DNA from 2 places in the Enterobacter sp. PL_is514 genome. Region 2 is predicted to be linked to the other one. Evidence: predicted binding sites of a transcription regulator. Region 2 holds the regulator's gene; the other holds the start of a gene.
What was found. The regulator PhoB, encoded in region 2, activates phosphate uptake and scavenging genes when phosphate is short. The targets are predictions, from matches to a motif close to CTGTCATAAAACTGNCNNAT.

Region 1: the regulator PhoB is predicted to act here: its motif matches at 5,945-5,964, upstream of pstS (phosphate ABC transporter substrate-binding protein PstS).

Annotation. Positions count from the first base shown of each region.
Region 1 is NZ_JBVPGN010000022.1:63,591-72,511, forward strand. It holds gene adeP (adenine permease AdeP) at 1-349, opposite strand, end outside; gene yieH (6-phosphogluconate phosphatase) at 515-1,180, shown strand; gene phoU (phosphate signaling complex protein PhoU) at 1,266-1,991, opposite strand; gene pstB (phosphate ABC transporter ATP-binding protein PstB) at 2,018-2,791, opposite strand; gene pstA (phosphate ABC transporter permease PstA) at 2,839-3,729, opposite strand; gene pstC (phosphate ABC transporter permease PstC) at 3,729-4,688, opposite strand; gene pstS (phosphate ABC transporter substrate-binding protein PstS) at 4,817-5,857, opposite strand; gene glmS (glutamine--fructose-6-phosphate transaminase (isomerizing)) at 6,179-8,008, opposite strand; gene glmU (bifunctional UDP-N-acetylglucosamine diphosphorylase/glucosamine-1-phosphate N-acetyltransferase GlmU) at 8,247-8,921, opposite strand, start outside.
Region 2 is NZ_JBVPGN010000032.1:124,148-133,068, forward strand. It holds gene mak (fructokinase) at 1-20, shown strand, start outside; gene sbcC (exonuclease subunit SbcC) at 87-3,218, opposite strand; gene sbcD (exonuclease subunit SbcD) at 3,215-4,420, opposite strand; gene phoB (phosphate response regulator transcription factor PhoB) at 4,608-5,297, shown strand; gene phoR (phosphate regulon sensor histidine kinase PhoR) at 5,319-6,614, shown strand; gene brnQ (branched-chain amino acid transporter carrier protein BrnQ) at 7,024-8,343, shown strand; gene proY (proline-specific permease ProY) at 8,425-8,921, shown strand, end outside.

The DNA.
Region 1 (8,921 bases), on a different contig from region 2:
TGGCGCCCATGCCAACCTGCCACGGCAGACCCATCGCCTGAACGACCACGAACGCGAAGAACGCATTCAGGCCCATCGCCGGCGCCAGCGCAACCGGCAGGTTAGCGAACACACCCATCAGAATGCTGCCAAGGGCCGCAATCAGGCAGGTGGTTACAAAGACGGCGCTGGTATCCATGCCAGCAACGCCCAGAATTTGAGGGTTCACAAAAACGATATAGACCATCGTCAGGAAGGTGGTGAAACCCGCGATCACTTCGGTGCGTGCCGTTGTGCCGTGCTCGCGCAGTTTGAAAACGCGCTCAAGCAGACCCTGACCAGACGTCTGGGTAGTGTGTTGTTGACTCATCATCAATTTCCGAACAAGGAGGGAAAATTCGTCGCTATCCTATACCAAAATGCGACAATAGTGGCGGTTACGTGATACTTTTTTCATTGAATATGCTTATACGGCAACGATTGCGTTTCGGCGAACTGCCGTACGTAAACGTTAAACTGGTTAAAAGGGAAAGGCATGTCCGGAATTGAAGCGGTATTTTTCGACTGCGACGGTACGCTGGTCGACAGTGAGGTCATTTGTTCCCGCGCGTATGTGGCCATGTTCCAGGAATTTGGCATTACGCTGGAACTCGAAGAGGTGTTTAAACGCTTTAAGGGCGTGAAGCTCTACGAGATCATCGACATCATTAACGAAGAACACGGCGTTGTTCTGGAGAAAGCGGCTCTGGAACCGGTGTACCGCGCCGAGGTTGCACGCCTGTTCGACTCCGAGCTGGAGGTTATCTCCGGGGCTAACGCGTTGCTGGATGCGATGACGGTACCGATCTGCGTCGTCTCTAACGGCCCGGTCAGCAAAATGCAGCACTCGCTGGGCAAGCTTGAGATGCTGCACCACTTCCCGGAAAAGCTGTTCAGTGGCTACGATATCCAGCGCTGGAAGCCGGACCCGGCGCTGATGTTCCATGCGGCGAAAGCGATGGGCGTCAACGTAGAGAACTGCATTCTGGTGGATGACTCGTCTGCGGGCGCGCAGTCGGGGATTGATGCGGGAATGGAGGTGTTTTACTTCTGCGCCGACCCGCACAACAAGCCGATCGATCATCCAAAAGTCACGACCTTCACCGATCTGGCGCAGTTGCCCGCTCTGTGGAAGGCGCGCGGGTGGGATATTACTTGCTGAAAAAACAAAGCCGGATGGCGCTAACGCTTATCCGGCCTACAGGGCTAGTAGGGCGGGTAAGCGCTAGTGCCACCCGCCACAAACATTACTCTTTCGGATCTTTACCCGCCAGCAGCTTATCCAGCTCGTCGCCGCCCACGTGACGGAAGTCCTGACCTTTCACGAAGTAGAAAATGTATTCGCAAATGTTCTGGCAGCGGTCGCCGATACGCTCGATGGAGCGCGCGCAGAACAGGGCAGTCAGTACGCTTGGGATCGTACGGGAATCTTCCATCATATAGGTCATCAGCTGACGCACGATGCCTTCATACTCCTGGTCGACCTTCTTGTCTTCACGGTAGATACGCACCGCTTCGTCCAGATCCATACGCGCAAAGGCATCCAGCACGTCGTGCAGCATCTGCACGGTGTGGCGGCCCAGCGACTCCAGGCTCACCAGCAGCGGCTGGTGCTGCTGAGAGAACTTCTCCAGCGCGGTGCGGCAGATTTTATCCGCCACGTCACCAATACGCTCCAGCTCGGCGATGGTTTTGATGATCGCCATCACCAGACGCAGGTCGCTCGCCGTCGGCTGACGTTTCGCGATAATGCGCACGCAGGCCTCGTCGATAGCGACTTCCATCATGTTGACGTTTTTGTCGCCTTCAATGACGCGCTTCGCCAGCTCGCTGTCCTGGTTGTGCATTGCCGTAATTGCATCAGAAAGCTGCTGCTCAACCATGCCACCCATGGTCATCACCTGCGTGCGGATGCTTTCCAGCTCTGCGTTGAACTGGCCTGAAATATGTTTATTAAGATTGAGGTTGTCCATGGTTTCTCCACATGCACTAAGGCAAATCAACCGTAGCGGCCAGTAATATAATCTTCGGTTTGTTTCTTCGCGGGCTTAGTGAACAGATCGTCCGTGTTGCTGAACTCAATCAATTCACCCAGGTACATAAACGCCGTGTGATCGGAACAACGTGCAGCCTGCTGCATGTTATGGGTCACGATAACCACGGTGTAATCCTGCTTCAGCTCGGTGATCAGCTCTTCAATGCGGCCGGTTGAGATCGGGTCCAGCGCTGAACACGGCTCATCCAGCAGCAACACTTCAGGGCGAATCGCAATACCACGCGCAATGCACAGACGCTGCTGCTGACCACCGGAGAGAGAGTAACCGCTCTGGTGCAACTTATCTTTGGTTTCGTTCCATAATGCGGCCTTGGTCAAAGCCCACTGCACGCGCTCGTCCATATCGGCACGGGAGAGCTTTTCAAACAGACGAACGCCAAAGGCGATGTTGTCATAAATGGACATCGGGAACGGTGTGGGTTTCTGGAACACCATCCCCACTTTGGCGCGCAGCAGGGCAATATCCTGAGCCTGGGTCAGAATGTTTTCGCCGTCGAGGATGATTTCCCCTTCAGCGCGCTGCTCCGGATAGAGCGAATACATTTTGTTAAAGGTACGCAGCAGCGTGGATTTCCCACAGCCGGACGGACCGATAAATGCCGTGACCTGGTTCTTGGCGATATCCAGGTTGATGTTCTTCAGGGCATGGAATTTGCCGTAGTAGAAGTTCAAATCACGAACCTGAATCTTACCCGGGGCAGTATCAACCATACTCATTGACTCATTTCCTCATTCGGCGCCGCGAGCTGCCGCGCCGTAAAAAATTAACCGTGTTTCTTCTTCGCGAAAATGACGCGCGCCAGAATGTTCAGCAACAGTACGCAAAGGGTAATGATCAGCACCCCGGCCCAGGCCAGCTGCTGCCATTCCGCGAATGGGCTCATCGCAAATTTAAAGATCGTTACCGGCAGGTTGGCGATCGGCTGCATCATGTCCGTGCTCCAGAACTGATTGGAGAGGGACGTAAACAGCAGCGGCGCCGTTTCACCCGCGATACGCGCAACCGCCAGCAGGATACCGGTCATGATCCCGGAGACCGACGCCTTCAGCGTAATCGCCGAGATCATCTTCCATTTCGGCGTACCCAGCGCATAAGCCGCTTCACGCAGGCTGTCCGGCACCAGTTTCAGCATGTTCTCGGTGGTTCGAATCACAATCGGCACCTGCAGCAGCGCCAGTGCAATCACACCCGCCCAGCCGGAGAAGTGTTCCATCTGCGCCACCACCACGGTGTATACAAACAGACCCACGACGATAGACGGTGCAGACAGCAGAATGTCGTTGATGAAGCGAATGACTTCCGCCAGCCAGGATTTACGACCGTATTCTGCCAGGTAGATGCCCGCCATGATGCCCAGCGGCGTGCCGAAGACCGTCGCCCAGAGGATCAGCAGTCCGCTGCCCGCCAGGGCATTCGCCAGGCCACCACCCGCCGTGTTCGGCGGCGGCGTCATTTCGGTGAACAGCGACAGTGACATTCCGTCAATTCCGCGAACGACCGTCGAGAAGAGGATCCAGACCAGCCAGAACAGGCCGAATGCCATCGTCGCCATAGAGAGCGTCAGGGCAATGCGGTTTTTCATGCGGCGTCTGGCCTGCATTTTACGGCGAGATTCCGCCAGTTCAGCGGTTGCTTGCATTTCGAGAGTAGCCATTAGCGTGCCCCCTCATTTTTAGCGAGACGCATAATCATCAGCTTGGAAATCGCCAGAACAATGAAGGTGATAACGAACAGAATCAGACCCAGCTCCATCAGCGCCGCCACGTGCAGCCCCGATTCCGCTTCCGCAAATTCATTCGCCAGCGCCGAGGTAATACTGTTACCCGGCATGTAGAGCGACGCGCTGTCGAGCTGGTAGGTGTTACCGATGATAAAGGTAACCGCCATGGTTTCACCCAGCGCACGACCTAAGCCCAGCATCACGCCCCCGATCACCCCATTTTTGGTGAACGGAAGGACGATGCGCCAGATCACTTCCCAGGTGGTGCAGCCGATACCGTAGGCCGACTCTTTCATCATCACCGGCGTTTGTTCGAAGACATCGCGCATAACCGCCGCAATGTACGGAATAATCATGATGGCGAGGATCACACCTGCCGCCAGAATGCCAATACCGAAAGCCGGGCCAGAGAACAGGGCCCCCACAAACGGAATGGCAGAAAGAACGTTACCGACCGGTTCCTGGAAGTATGTGGCGAACAGCGGAGCAAAGATGAACAGGCCCCACATGCCGTAGACGATACTTGGAATGGCTGCCAGCAGTTCGATGGCAATACCCAGCGGGCGCCGCAGCCAGCCCGGCGCCAGTTCCGTCAGGAACAGGGCAATACCAAAGCTTACCGGAACCGCAATCAGAAGGGCGATGAACGAGGTCATCAGCGTGCCGTAAATCGGCACCAGGGCACCGTAGATGTCGTTCGGCGCGTCCCACTCTTTGGTCCACAGGAAGGAGAAACCGAATTTCTGGATGCTCGGCCATGAGGAGAAAATCAGAGACACGATAATGCCGCCCAGCAGCAATAGCACAATCAGCGCAGCCAGTTTAACCAGCGCGCTGAAAATCATGTCACCTTTTTTACCCGGAGGGTTAAATGCAGGCTTGGTTGCAGCCATAAATTACTCTTCTGTTTGAGACGTTTTTACGAATATGCCCGGTGGCGCTAACGCTTACCGGGCCTACAGCTTAAACCGTAGGGCGGGTAAGCGCAGCGCCACCCGCCATCTTCGTTAAATATATCCTGTTAGTACAGCGCTTTACCGCTGCTGTCTTTCACGTTGGTTTTCCATGCAGCGCGAATCTGCTCAACCACGTTGTCCGGCAGGGTGGCGTAATCCAGAGCGTTAGCCTGTTTGCCGCCGTTTTTGTATGCCCAGTCGAAGAACTTCAGCACTTCGGTGCCCTGCTCAGGTTTCTTCTGCTCTTTGTGAACCAGGATGAAGGTGGTAGAGGTGATTGGCCATGCACCTTCGCCTTTCTGGTTAGTCAGATCCTGCGCGAACGATTTGCTCCAGTCAGCGCCTTTGGCGGCGTTAGCAAAGTTCTCTTCGGTTGGGCTAACCGGTTTGCCGTCGGCTGAAACCAGTTTGGTGTAGGACAGGTTGTTCTGCTTAGCGTACGCATACTCTACGTAGCCGATGGAGCCAGGCAGACGCTGTACGAACGCGGCGATACCGTCGTTACCTTTACCGCCCAGACCGGTTGGCCAGTTAACGGTAGAGCCGGAGCCGACTTTAGATTTCCACTCTTCGTTCACTTTTGCCAGGTAGCTGGTGAACACGAAAGAGGTACCGGAACCATCCGCGCGGCGAACCACGGCGATGTTCTGAGAAGGCAGCTTCAGGCCTGGGTTGAGTTTGGCGATCGCTTCGTCATCCCATTTTTTGATTTTGCCCAGGTAGATGTCACCCAGGGTTTTGCCGTCCAGCACCAGCTCGCCCGACTTCACGCCCGGCAGGTTGATGGCCAGGACCACGCCACCGATCACGGTCGGGAACTGGAACAGGCCTTCCTGAGCCAGTTTGTCATCAGACAGCGGAGCGTCTGATGCGCCGAAATCAACCGTGTTCGCGGTAATTTGTTTAACGCCACCGGAGGAGCCGATACCCTGATAGTTAACCTTGTTACCGGTTTCTTTCTGGTAGGTATCCGCCCATTTGGCATACACCGGCGCAGGGAAGGTTGCACCAGCGCCAGTCAGGCTTGCTTCTGCAAATACAGAGAACGCGCTCAGAGATAAGGTCGCGGCGACAACAGTTGCGACAGTGGTACGCATAACTTTCATAATGTCTCCTGCAAGATTTTCGTAAATCGTTGTTTAGTGGCTACGATGAGCAAAATAGGACAAACAGGTGACAGATAAATGTACGAATTATGACAGTTTTATGACAATGGAAATTTCACTTAAAAACAAGCAAAATAAATATTATATTTCAATGCATTAGCCACTTTTATGACAAGACGTTTTCAGAAATATTTTCTTTATGTGACACTGAAAAAAGTAGCTGAAGATGACAAATTGTCATTATTAAAAATGAGAAAGGATTGATGAAAAACAAACCAGGCAGGATAAAAAAGCTCCACCCGAAGGTGGAGCCTGAAGGGATTATTCTACGGTAACCGATTTCGCCAGGTTACGCGGCTGGTCAACGTCGGTGCCTTTGATCAGCGCAACGTGATAGGCCAGCAGCTGCAGCGGAACGGTGTAGAAGATGGGTGCAATCACCTCTTCCACATGCGGCATCTCGATGATGTGCATGTTGTCATTGCTGACAAAACCGGCATCTTTGTCGGCGAAGACGTACAGGACACCACCGCGAGCGCGGACTTCTTCGATGTTAGATTTCAGTTTTTCCAGCAGTTCGTTGTTTGGTGCCACAACGATGACCGGCATATCCGCGTCAATCAGCGCCAGCGGGCCGTGTTTCAGCTCGCCTGCCGCATAGGCTTCAGCGTGAATGTAGGAGATCTCTTTCAGCTTCAGCGCGCCTTCCAGCGCAATCGGATACTGATCGCCACGACCCAGGAACAAGGCGTGATGTTTATCAGAGAAGTCTTCCGCCAGCGCTTCAATGCGTTTGTCCTGAGACAGCATCTGCTCAATGCGGCTCGGCAGCGCCTGCAGGCCGTGAACGATGTCGTGCTCAACGGAAGCATCTTCGCCTTTCAGACGCGCCAGCTTCGCCACCAGCATCAGCAGAACGGTCAGCTGCGTGGTAAACGCTTTGGTGGAGGCCACGCCGATTTCGGTGCCTGCTTTGGTCATCAGCGCCAGATCGGATTCACGCACCAGGGAAGAGCCAGGAACGTTGCAGATGGCCAGTGAGCCCAGGTAACCCAGCTCTTTAGAGAGACGCAGCGCGGCAAGCGTGTCCGCCGTTTCGCCAGACTGGGAAAGGGTGATCATCAGGCTGTTACGACGCACCGCAGATTTGCGATAGCGGAATTCAGACGCGATTTCCACATCGCACGGCACGCCCGCCAGGGATTCAAACCAGTAGCGAGAAACCATACCGGAGTTGTAGGAGGTGCCGCAGGCCACGATCTGAATGTGCTCAACCTTGCCGAGCAGTTCGTTCGCGTTTGCACCCAGCTCGCTCAGATCCACTTCACCGTGGCTGATGCGCCCGGTCAGGGTGTTTTTGATGGCGTTTGGCTGCTCGTAAATCTCTTTCTGCATGTAGTGACGGTAAGCGCCTTTATCGCCCGCGTCGTACTGCAGATTCGATTCGATCTCCTGACGTTTCACCTGCTCGCCTTTGGTATCGAACACGGTCACGCTGCGGCGAGTCACTTCCGCGATATCACCCTCTTCGAGGAAGATAAAGCGACGGGTAACCGGCAGGAGCGCCAGCTGGTCAGAAGCGATGAAGTTTTCGCCCATGCCCAGACCGATAACCATCGGGCTACCGGAACGCGCGGCCAGCAGCGTGGACGGGTCGCGGGAATCCATGATCACCGTACCGTACGCACCGCGCAGCTGAGGGATAGCACGCAGCACCGCATCACGCAGTGTGCCGCCCTGCTCCAGCTCCCAGTGCACCAGGTGAGCAATCACTTCGGTGTCAGTTTCAGAGACGAAGGTGTAGCCGCGCGCTTTCAGTTCTTCGCGCAGCGGTTCGTGGTTTTCGATAATGCCGTTGTGCACGACCACGATGTGTTCAGACACATGCGGGTGCGCGTTACCTTCAGACGGTTCACCGTGCGTCGCCCAGCGGGTGTGCGCAATACCGGTACCACCGTGCAGCGGATGTTCTTCCGCGGCCTGGGCCAGCATCTGCACTTTTCCGAGACGACGCAGACGGGTCATATGGCCTTCTGCATCGACGACAGCCAGACCGGCTGAGTCGTAACCACGGTATTCCAGACGACGTAAACCTTCGAGAAGGATTTCAGCAATATCACGCTGCGCAACTGCGCCAACAATTCCACACATAATTTTAGATTCCGAATTTAGGCATTATGCCTGCGTTGTCGCTGACCTGTATTTGCCCTTTCCGGGCGCCCCGAGCCTTGTAGAGAGTGGGGTTATTTTTATGGGTACTGCTTGTGGGGGGAGGATTATATTATCCCCTCACCCCGGCCCTCTCCCCAAAGGGGCGAGGGAGAAAAACACCGCACCGAACGATCCCCTCTCCCCTGTGGGGAGAGGGTTAGGGTGAGGGGTAAATCCGTTACTTTTTCTTCACCGGGCGTTTCCAGCCCTGCTTGCTGACCTGCGGAACGCGGCTTAACACCAGCGCGTTCTCGGCCACATCGCGCGTGACGGTTGTTCCGGCGGCAATGGTCACCCCGTTACCCACGGTAACAGGCGCCACCAGCTGCGTATCGGAGCCAACGAACACGTCATCACCGATGATGGTTTTAAACTTATTCGCGCCGTCATAGTTACAGGTAATCGTCCCTGCACCAATATTCACGTTATTGCCAATTTCCGCGTCGCCAAGATAGGTCAGATGACCGGCTTTCGAGCCTTTACCCAGACGCGCTTTTTTCATTTCCACGAAGTTACCCACGTGAGCGCCTTCCAGCAGCTCAGCGCCCGGGCGCAGACGCGCAAACGGGCCGATGGTACAGGCGGCATCCAGACGGGCATCTTCCACCACGCTGTACGGGCTGATTTCGCAGTCGTCACCGATGACGCTGTTTTTAATCACGCAGCCGGTGCCAATTTTGACGCGGTTGCCCAGCGTCACGTTACCCTCGAGGATAACGTTAGTATCAATCTCAACGTCACGCCCGTGAGATAACGAACCACGCAGATCGAAACGCGCCGGATCGCGCAGCATCACGCCCGCCAGCAGCAGTTTTTCGGCCTGCTCGGACTGATAAATACGCTCAAGACGGGA
Region 2 (8,921 bases):
CGTGGTTATGGCCAGAATAAACGTTTATTCCCTCTCCCTGTGGGAGAGGGCCAGGGTGAGGGCATCAGACCGCACGATCACCCCATTCATTCCACCGCAAACACCTTATCCAGCCTGCTATACCCCAGGCCGTTGATCTTCTTCACCTTGATCTGCACCGGAATACGCTCTTTCATCGCCTCAACGTGGCTGATCACGCCGATGGTTTTCCCGGTGGCGTTCAGCGCGTCGAGCGCATCCAGCGCGGTATCCAGCGTTTCACTGTCGAGCGTGCCGAACCCTTCATCCAGGAACAGGGAATCGATCCGCGTCTTATGACTCACCAGATCGGAAAGGGCCAGCGCCAGCGCCAGGCTGACCAGGAAGCTTTCACCGCCCGAGAGCGTACGGGTATCGCGAACCGCATCCGCCTGCCAGGTATCGACCACTTCCAGCTCCAGCGCGTCGCTGGCCTTACGCTGCAGCAGATAACGCCCGTGCAGACGGTTAAGCTGCTGGTTTGCGAGCCAGACAAGATTGTCCAGCGTCAGCCCCTGGGCGAACTTACGGAACTTGTCGCCGGTGCTGGAGCCGATCAGCGCGTTCAGGTACCCCCAGTCGTCCGCCTGGCGCGCGGTCTCTTCAATTTGCTGCATCAACGCCAACTGGTGCTGACGGTTATCGCTGTCCTGCTTAAGCTGCTGGCGGATCTCGCCCTGATGCGTGGTGTTCTCGCGCAGCCGCTGCGCCAGCTGCTGCAGCTGGCTTTGCAGCGCAGGTGCATCGGCGTCGAGCCCTTCCGGCCGCAGCGCCAGATGAGCCTGCAGCTGCTGGTTAGCCTGGCCGGAAAGGGCCGCGGCCTGCTGTATCTGGCTTTCCAGCGACTGTTTCAGCTGTGCGAGGTGGCGAATAGCGTCGTCATCCAACAGCGCGGCAAGGAACGCGTCCCGATCGGCAAAGCAGCTTGCCGAGAGCGCCGCGGTGAACTGCGTCTGCGACTGCTGCAGACGCTCTTGCTCCAGCGTCTCCTGCTGCTGTTGCGCGGTCAGCTGGCTCTGTAGCGACACGCACTCGTCGTGGATGTCGCGCCAGTTATCAGGAATAACCGGTTCGGCGTCTGCGCTGTTCGTTGCCGGAAGCGCGTCGAGCAGCGGCTTCAGGGCGTTTATGCGTTCCTGAAGCACGCCGTGCTGCGTTTGCTTCTCCTGCCACTGCGAGAATTCCGCTTCGCGGGCGTGCAGCCAGGAGGCTTCATTTCCGTCTTCAGGTACGTTGAGTGATAGCGAGAGCAGGGCGTGTTCCAGCGCCTGGCGCGCGGTAGTCAGCTGCTGCTGATACTGTCGCTCCTGCGCTTCCTGCTCGTTCAACTGGTTTTGCAGGGTCAGACGCTGGCTGAGCTGATAAAGTTGGCGCTCGTACTGTTCCTGCTCGTTCATCCATGGCGTGATATCGTCCTGAATATTCAACGCTATATTCAGGGAAGCACAGGCCTCAATCCACTCTTTAGTGAGTGCTTGCTCTTCCTGAGAGAGCGTCTGAAATTCGTCTGTCTCGCGCTGGATCTGCTGAGTCAGGGCATTAACCTGTCCCAGCACAAGCAGGCCTTCCTCTTTAAGCGCGGCGACCTCTTTTTCCAGGGCATCACGGCGGCGCTGGTTATCCGTCAGCTCAAGCGACTGGTATTGCTCAACGGCGGGATGCTCGCTGGAGCCGCATAGCGGACAGGGTTTGCCGGCCTCAAGCCGGGCACGATAGCTTTCCAGGTCTTTAATCGTCGCTTCGCGTTCGCACAGGGCCTTCAGGTCCAGATAGTGCTGGTGTTTCTCTTTGTACTGCTGGCGGCGCAGCGTCAGCGTTTCATTGAGTTTATTTTGTTCGGCCTGGGCCTTCTGCACGCTTTCACCGCTCTGGCGCAGGCGCTTTTGCAGCGGCTGATAGCGGGCATGCAGCGACGTTAGCCGCTGGCGCAGCGTGCGTGACCGGGACTGCTGCTCCATGGCCGCGCTGACCTCATCCGCCGTCAGGGTCAGCGCATTTTCCGGCATCTCAGCCAGCCTGTTGCGTAATTCACTCATCCGCGCAGCAAGCGAGGCTAACTGCGTTTTATCGCGGTTAAGCTGCGAGAACTGGGCGCGCCAGCCGGCAATCTCCTGGCCCAGCAGCCGATAGCGCTCGTGCTCCGCCAGCCACTGCGCCAGCGCCGTCAGTTCGGTCTGAAGCTGCTCGTGGTTACGCAGGGCGGTATTGCGGATACGTGAGCGCAGCGCGGTTCTGGCTTGTAAGCGAGTATTTACTTCGATAATTCGCTGCTGTGTCTGTGCCAGACGCGCGGTTTGCTCCTGCTGATGTTCCCAGAGCGGTCGAAGCTGGGCGGCGGGCAGAGCAAGCTGGAGCTTTGCCAGCTCTGGCGCAGCGTTCGTCAGCGCCTGTTGCGCCTGCAGCTGCGTCGCGGTGACGCGCTGTTGCTCGCGCACGAGCTCATCATGACGCGTAAGCCACTGAAAATCTTTCTGCTGGCTTTGCTGCTGAACCAGCAGGGTTTTCTCTTCGTCAGTAAGTGCCTGCAAACTTTGCTGTAACTGCTGCTGCTGTTCTTCGCTCAACAGCACGACGCCCGCCGCCTGCGCCTCGCACTTTTCAAGCACGCTGCGGGCGGCTTTATGTTTTTCAAACACCATGGCGGAAATCTGGCCGTAGATCTCGGTGCCGGTCAGCTCTTCCAGCAGCTCGGCACGATCGCTCGGTTTGGCATTAAGGAAGGCGGCAAACTGCCCCTGTGAGAGCAGCATCGAGCGGGTAAAGCGCCCGTAGTCCAGCCCGGTAAGCGCGGCGGTTTGCTCCAGCTTATCCGACACTTTGTCGGCCAGGATTTTGCCATCTTCACAGCGCGCCAGCTCCACGCGCGGCGCCTGCAGGTTCCCGTCCGGCTGGTTGCGCGCCCGGTTCTGGCTCCAGAAGGCGCGATAGGCGGTGCCTTTTACCTCGAACTCCACTTCTGCCAGGCATTCGGCGGTGTCGCGCGTCATCAGATCGTTTTGCGCCTGAGAGACCTTCTGCAGTCGCGGCGTTTCGTGATAAAGCGCCAGACAGATGGCGTCGAGCAGGGTAGTTTTTCCTGCTCCGGTCGCGCCGGTGATGGCAAACAGCCCGTTGCTGGCAAACGGCTCCGCGGTAAAGTCAATTTTCCACTCGCCCTTGAGTGAGTTGAGATTTTTCAGGCGCAGGCTCAAAATTTTCATGCGTTTTCTTCCTCATCATTGAGCGCATGCAGGGTATGGCTGAACAGTTCGCTGAGTCTTGCGCGCTTCGCGTCGTCAATCTCTTCCTGCGAGAGCCTGCGTTCAAACACCTCTTCAACCCGCAGTTCACTGAGCGTTTCACGTTGAGCGCTTAACAGAATTTTCTCGCGCTGCTCGCGGCTGCGGCGGACCAGTAAGACTTCGACGGGCAAATCCTCCGTCAGCGCCTGAATTTTGCGCTGCATATCGTGCAGGTAGTCATCGGTGGTGATTTCGATATCCAGCCAGACGGGGGGATCTTGTTCGACACCGCGCCACTGCTCCAGCTGGGCGGTGATGGCATCGAGATCGCCTTTCAGCACCGCCAGCGGCTGGGTGACCGGTACTTCCAGCGTCTCGACGGCGCGGAGTTTTCCCTCGCTGAAGCTCACCAGATGCACGGATTTGGCTTTGCCAGTTTCGTCAAAGCTGAGCGAAATAGGGGAGCCGCAGTAGCGGATGTGCTCGCTGCCGCCAATAACCTGCGCGCGGTGGATATGCCCGAGCGCAATGTAGTCGGCTGGCGGGAAGTTTTGCGCCGGAAAAGCATCCAGCGTGCCGATATAGATGTCACGCACGGCGTCACTTTTACTGGCCCCGACGGTGGTGAGATGCCCGGTCGCAATCACCGGAATAGGCTGGTCACCCCGCAGGGCACAGGCTTCGGCGTGCTGCTGGTGGTAATAGTCTGTGATGGCCTGTAAGAGATGTTGCTGCTTTTCTGTACCCGACAGCCCCGCCTGGCTTTGCACGATGTCCCGCGGACGTAAAAACGGTATCGGACACAGCACAGCCCCCGGCGACCCGTCGCGTTTATTCAGGATCTGTGGGGCGTGCCCGGCGCTGGCGACCACGGTGGTATTGAGAAATGCCAGGATATCGCGGGATTCATTGAGCGTGGCGACGGAATCATGGTTGCCGGCGACAATCACCAGGTGACAGCCAGTTTGCTGCAGATTCACCACGAAGCGGTTATACAGCTCACGCGCATAGCTGGGGGGCGAGCCGGTATCAAAGATGTCACCCGCCACAATAATCGCGTCCACCTCGTGCGTCCGGGCCGTTTCCAGCAGCCAGTTCAGGAACGCTTCATGTTCAGCCGCACGGCTTTTGCTGTAAAAATTTTGACCCAGATGCCAGTCCGAGGTGTGAAGTATGCGCATAGCTGATCCGTGGCAAAAAAGAGAAAGCAGGATTATAAACGTTCAGAGAAGGGAAAATAACCGCTGTAATAAAACAACGGTTTGCCCGTTATCGTGGTACTGTTTTTCATAAATCTGTCATAAATCTGACGCATAATGGCGCCGAATTACAAACTTGTAACTTAAATAAGATAAGACAGGGCAAAGTATGGCGAGACGTATTCTGGTCGTAGAAGATGAAGCTCCAATTCGTGAAATGGTGTGCTTCGTGCTCGAGCAAAACGGTTTCCAGCCGGTTGAAGCGGAAGATTATGACAGCGCAGTGAACCAGCTGAATGAACCCTGGCCCGATCTGATTCTGCTGGACTGGATGTTGCCTGGCGGCTCCGGACTGCAGTTTATCAAACACCTGAAGCGTGAAGCGCTGACCCGCGACATCCCGGTTGTGATGCTCACGGCGCGCGGAGAAGAAGAGGATCGCGTGCGCGGTCTTGAGACCGGCGCGGACGATTACATTACCAAACCGTTCTCCCCAAAAGAGCTGGTCGCCCGCATTAAAGCCGTGATGCGCCGTATTTCGCCGATGGCGGTGGAAGAGGTGATTGAGATGCAGGGGCTGAGCCTTGATCCCACCTCACACCGCGTGATGACCGGTGAAAATCCCCTCGACATGGGGCCTACCGAATTTAAACTCCTGCACTTCTTTATGACCCACCCGGAACGCGTGTACAGCCGCGAGCAGTTGCTGAATAACGTCTGGGGAACTAACGTGTATGTCGAAGACCGGACGGTTGACGTACATATTCGCCGCCTGCGAAAAGCACTGGAACTGAGCGGCCACGATCGCATGGTGCAGACGGTCCGCGGCACGGGTTATCGTTTTTCTACCCGTTTCTGAACAATGACAGGAGTGTGACGCGTGCTGGAACGTCTGTCATGGAAAAGGCTCGTCTTTGAACTGATCTTATGCTGTATTCCGGCCTTCCTTCTTGGGGCCTTTCTTGGACACCTGCCGTGGTTTCTGCTGGCGTCGGTCACCGGGCTGCTGATCTGGCATTTCTGGAACCTGCTGCGCCTCTCCTGGTGGCTGTGGGTTGACCGAAGTATGACGCCGCCGCCGGGAAGCGGCAGCTGGGAGCCGCTGCTGTACGGTCTGCATCAGATGCAGATGCGTAATAAAAAGCGTCGCCGCGAGCTGGGAAGCCTGATTAAGCGTTTCCGCAGCGGTGCAGAGTCGCTGCCGGATGCCGTGATTCTGACGACCGAAGAAGGGACGATCTTCTGGTGTAACGGCCTGGCGCAACAGCTGCTGGGCCTGCGCTGGCCGGATGACAACGGTCAAAATATCCTCAACCTTCTGCGCTATCCCGAGTTTACGCTGTACCTGAAAAAGCGTGATTTTACCCGTCCGCACAATCTGAAGCTCAATAATGGTCGCCATCTGGAGATCCGCGTGATGCCCTACAGCGATAAGCAGTGGCTGATGGTGGCGCGCGATGTTACCCAAATGCACCAGCTGGAAGGGGCGCGTCGCAACTTCTTCGCCAACGTCAGTCACGAACTGCGAACCCCGTTGACCGTGCTGCAGGGCTACCTGGAGATGATGCAGGAGCAAACGCTGGAAGGCGCGCCGCGTGAAAAAGCGCTGCACACCATGCGCGAGCAAACGCACCGGATGGAAGGGCTGGTGAAGCAGCTGCTGACGCTCTCGAAGATTGAAGCGGCGCCAACGCTGGCACTAAATGACACCATTGATGTCCCGATGATGCTGCGGGTCGTGGAGCGTGAAGCGCAGACGTTAAGCCACAAAAAGCATCACCTGACCTTTGAGGTCGACAATACGCTGAAGGTGCTGGGCAGCGAAGATGAACTGCGTAGCGCTATTTCCAACCTGGTGTATAACGCGGTGAATCATACGCCTGAGGGGACAAATATCGTGGTGCGCTGGCACCATGCCCCAACGGGGGCGGAGTTTAGCGTGGAAGACAATGGGCCGGGGATCGCGCCGGAGCATATTCCGCGTCTGACCGAGCGCTTTTACCGTGTGGATAAAGCGCGATCCCGGCAGACGGGCGGAAGCGGCCTGGGGCTGGCAATTGTGAAACACGCGGTGAATCACCACGAAAGCCGTCTCGATATTCAGAGTACGCTGGGTAAAGGAACCCGTTTCAGTTTCGTTATTCCGGAACGATTAATTGCCAAAAAGATCGCCTGACGGCAGGCGTGTCATTTTACCTTTCCACGGGTCAGCCATCGCTGGCCCGTTTGCTTTGCAGTCAAGCGAAACGCGGATGAATTTTATACGGCTGTCTGTTTTTTGTTCGCATGATTAGCCATGGGTTTTTCTTATAAACAGCGTATTATTCTAACGTGTATTTTCATGCTGGCATATTGTTCTGGTTTTGCGATCCCACCTTGCCTTTAAACGTTATAAGCGTTTAAATTGCGCCCCAGATACTGTCAGACCGACTGTATTTGCGTGGTAAATCGAAAAACTATTCTTCTCCACGCCAGGACGGGAGCATTTCCCGCTGAAATTGAGCAAATTTTCGGCTGTATCGTCCCGTCAGGGATATCGAAAATCTCAATGTTTTCAACACCACATCCACAGGCAGTAAGGTTTTATGACCCATCACTTAAAATCGCGTGACATCATCGCGCTGGGCTTTATGACATTTGCGCTGTTCGTTGGCGCAGGCAACATCATTTTCCCTCCAATGGTTGGCTTACAGGCGGGTGAACACGTCTGGACCGCCGCGTTTGGTTTCCTGATTACTGCCGTGGGTCTGCCGGTTCTCACCGTCGTCGCGCTGGCGAAAGTCGGTGGCGGTGTGGATAGCCTTAGCACCCCGATTGGTAAAGTGGCGGGCGTTCTGCTGGCAACCGTCTGCTATCTGGCCGTGGGCCCGCTGTTTGCGACCCCGCGTACGGCGACCGTTTCCTTTGAAGTGGGGATTGCTCCTCTGACCGGTGACGGCGCGATGCCGCTGTTTATCTACAGCCTGATCTACTTCGCGATCGTGATTCTGGTTTCCCTCTATCCGGGCAAACTGTTGGATACCGTGGGTAACTTCCTGGCTCCGCTCAAAATTGTGGCGCTGATTGTTCTGGCGGTAGCGGCCATCGTCTGGCCAGCGGGCCCGATTAGCGATGCGATGGATGCCTATAAAAACGCCGCGTTCTCTAACGGCTTTGTGAACGGCTACCTGACGATGGATACGCTGGGCGCCATGGTGTTTGGTATCGTTATCGTTAACGCCGCGCGTTCCCGCGGTGTGACCGAAGCGCGTCTGCTGACCCGCTATACCATCTGGGCTGGCCTGATGGCCGGTGTGGGTCTGACGCTGCTGTATCTGGCACTGTTCCGTCTGGGTTCCGACAGCGCCATGCTGGTCGATCAGAACGCCAACGGTGCGGCTATCCTGCACGCCTACGTTCAGCACACCTTCGGCGGTGCGGGCAGTATGCTGCTGGCGGCGCTCATCTTCCTGGCCTGTCTGGTCACCGCGGTTGGCCTGACCTGCGCCTGCGCAGAGTTCTTTGCACAGTATCTGCCGCTCTCTTACCGCACCCTGGTGTTTATCCTCGGCATCTTCTCTATGGCGGTGTCAAACCTCGGTCTGAGCCACCTGATTCAGGTCTCTATTCCGGTGCTGACGGCGATTTATCCGCCGTGCATCGTGCTGGTGGTGTTGAGCTTTACTCGCCCGTGGTGGAACAACTCTTCACGAATTATTGCGCCAGCCATGTTTATCAGCCTGATTTTTGGTATCCTTGACGGGATTAAAGCATCAGCTTTCGCGCACATACTGCCGGCATGGACACAGCGTCTGCCGCTGTCCGAGCAGGGTCTGGCCTGGCTGATGCCTACCGTTGTTGCACTGGTTCTGGCCATTATCTGGGACCGTGCTGCAGGGCGTCAGGTCGCATCGAACGCCCATTAATCAACGGCAACAAACTGTTTAACCACGGGGCTTAAGGCCCCGTGGTTTTTTGTTTTTTTCGTGTTGAATGGCAAGATTTAAATGGAAAGCACTAACAAACTTAAACGTGGATTGAGCACGCGCCACATCCGCTTTATGGCGCTGGGCTCTGCTATCGGCACCGGTCTTTTTTATGGCTCGGCAGATGCCATCAAAATGGCCGGTCCCAGCGTGCTGCTGGCGTACATCATCGGCGGCGTGGCGGCGTATATCATCATGCGCGCCCTCGGCGAAATGTCGGTTCACAACCCGTCTGCCAGCTCATTCTCCCGCTACGCGCAGGAAAACCTCGGCCCGCTGGCCGGGTTTATCACCGGCTGGACCTACTGCTTTGAAATCCTGATCGTGGCGATTGCCGACGTGACGGCGTTTGGCATCTATATGGGCGTCTGGTTCCCGGCGGTGCCGCACTGGATATGGGTGCTGAGCGTGGTGCTGATCATTTGCGCCGTCAACCTGATGAGCGTAAAGGTGTTCGGCGAGCTGGAGTTCTGGTTCTCCTTCTTCAAGGTCGCCACCATCATCATCATGATTGTGGC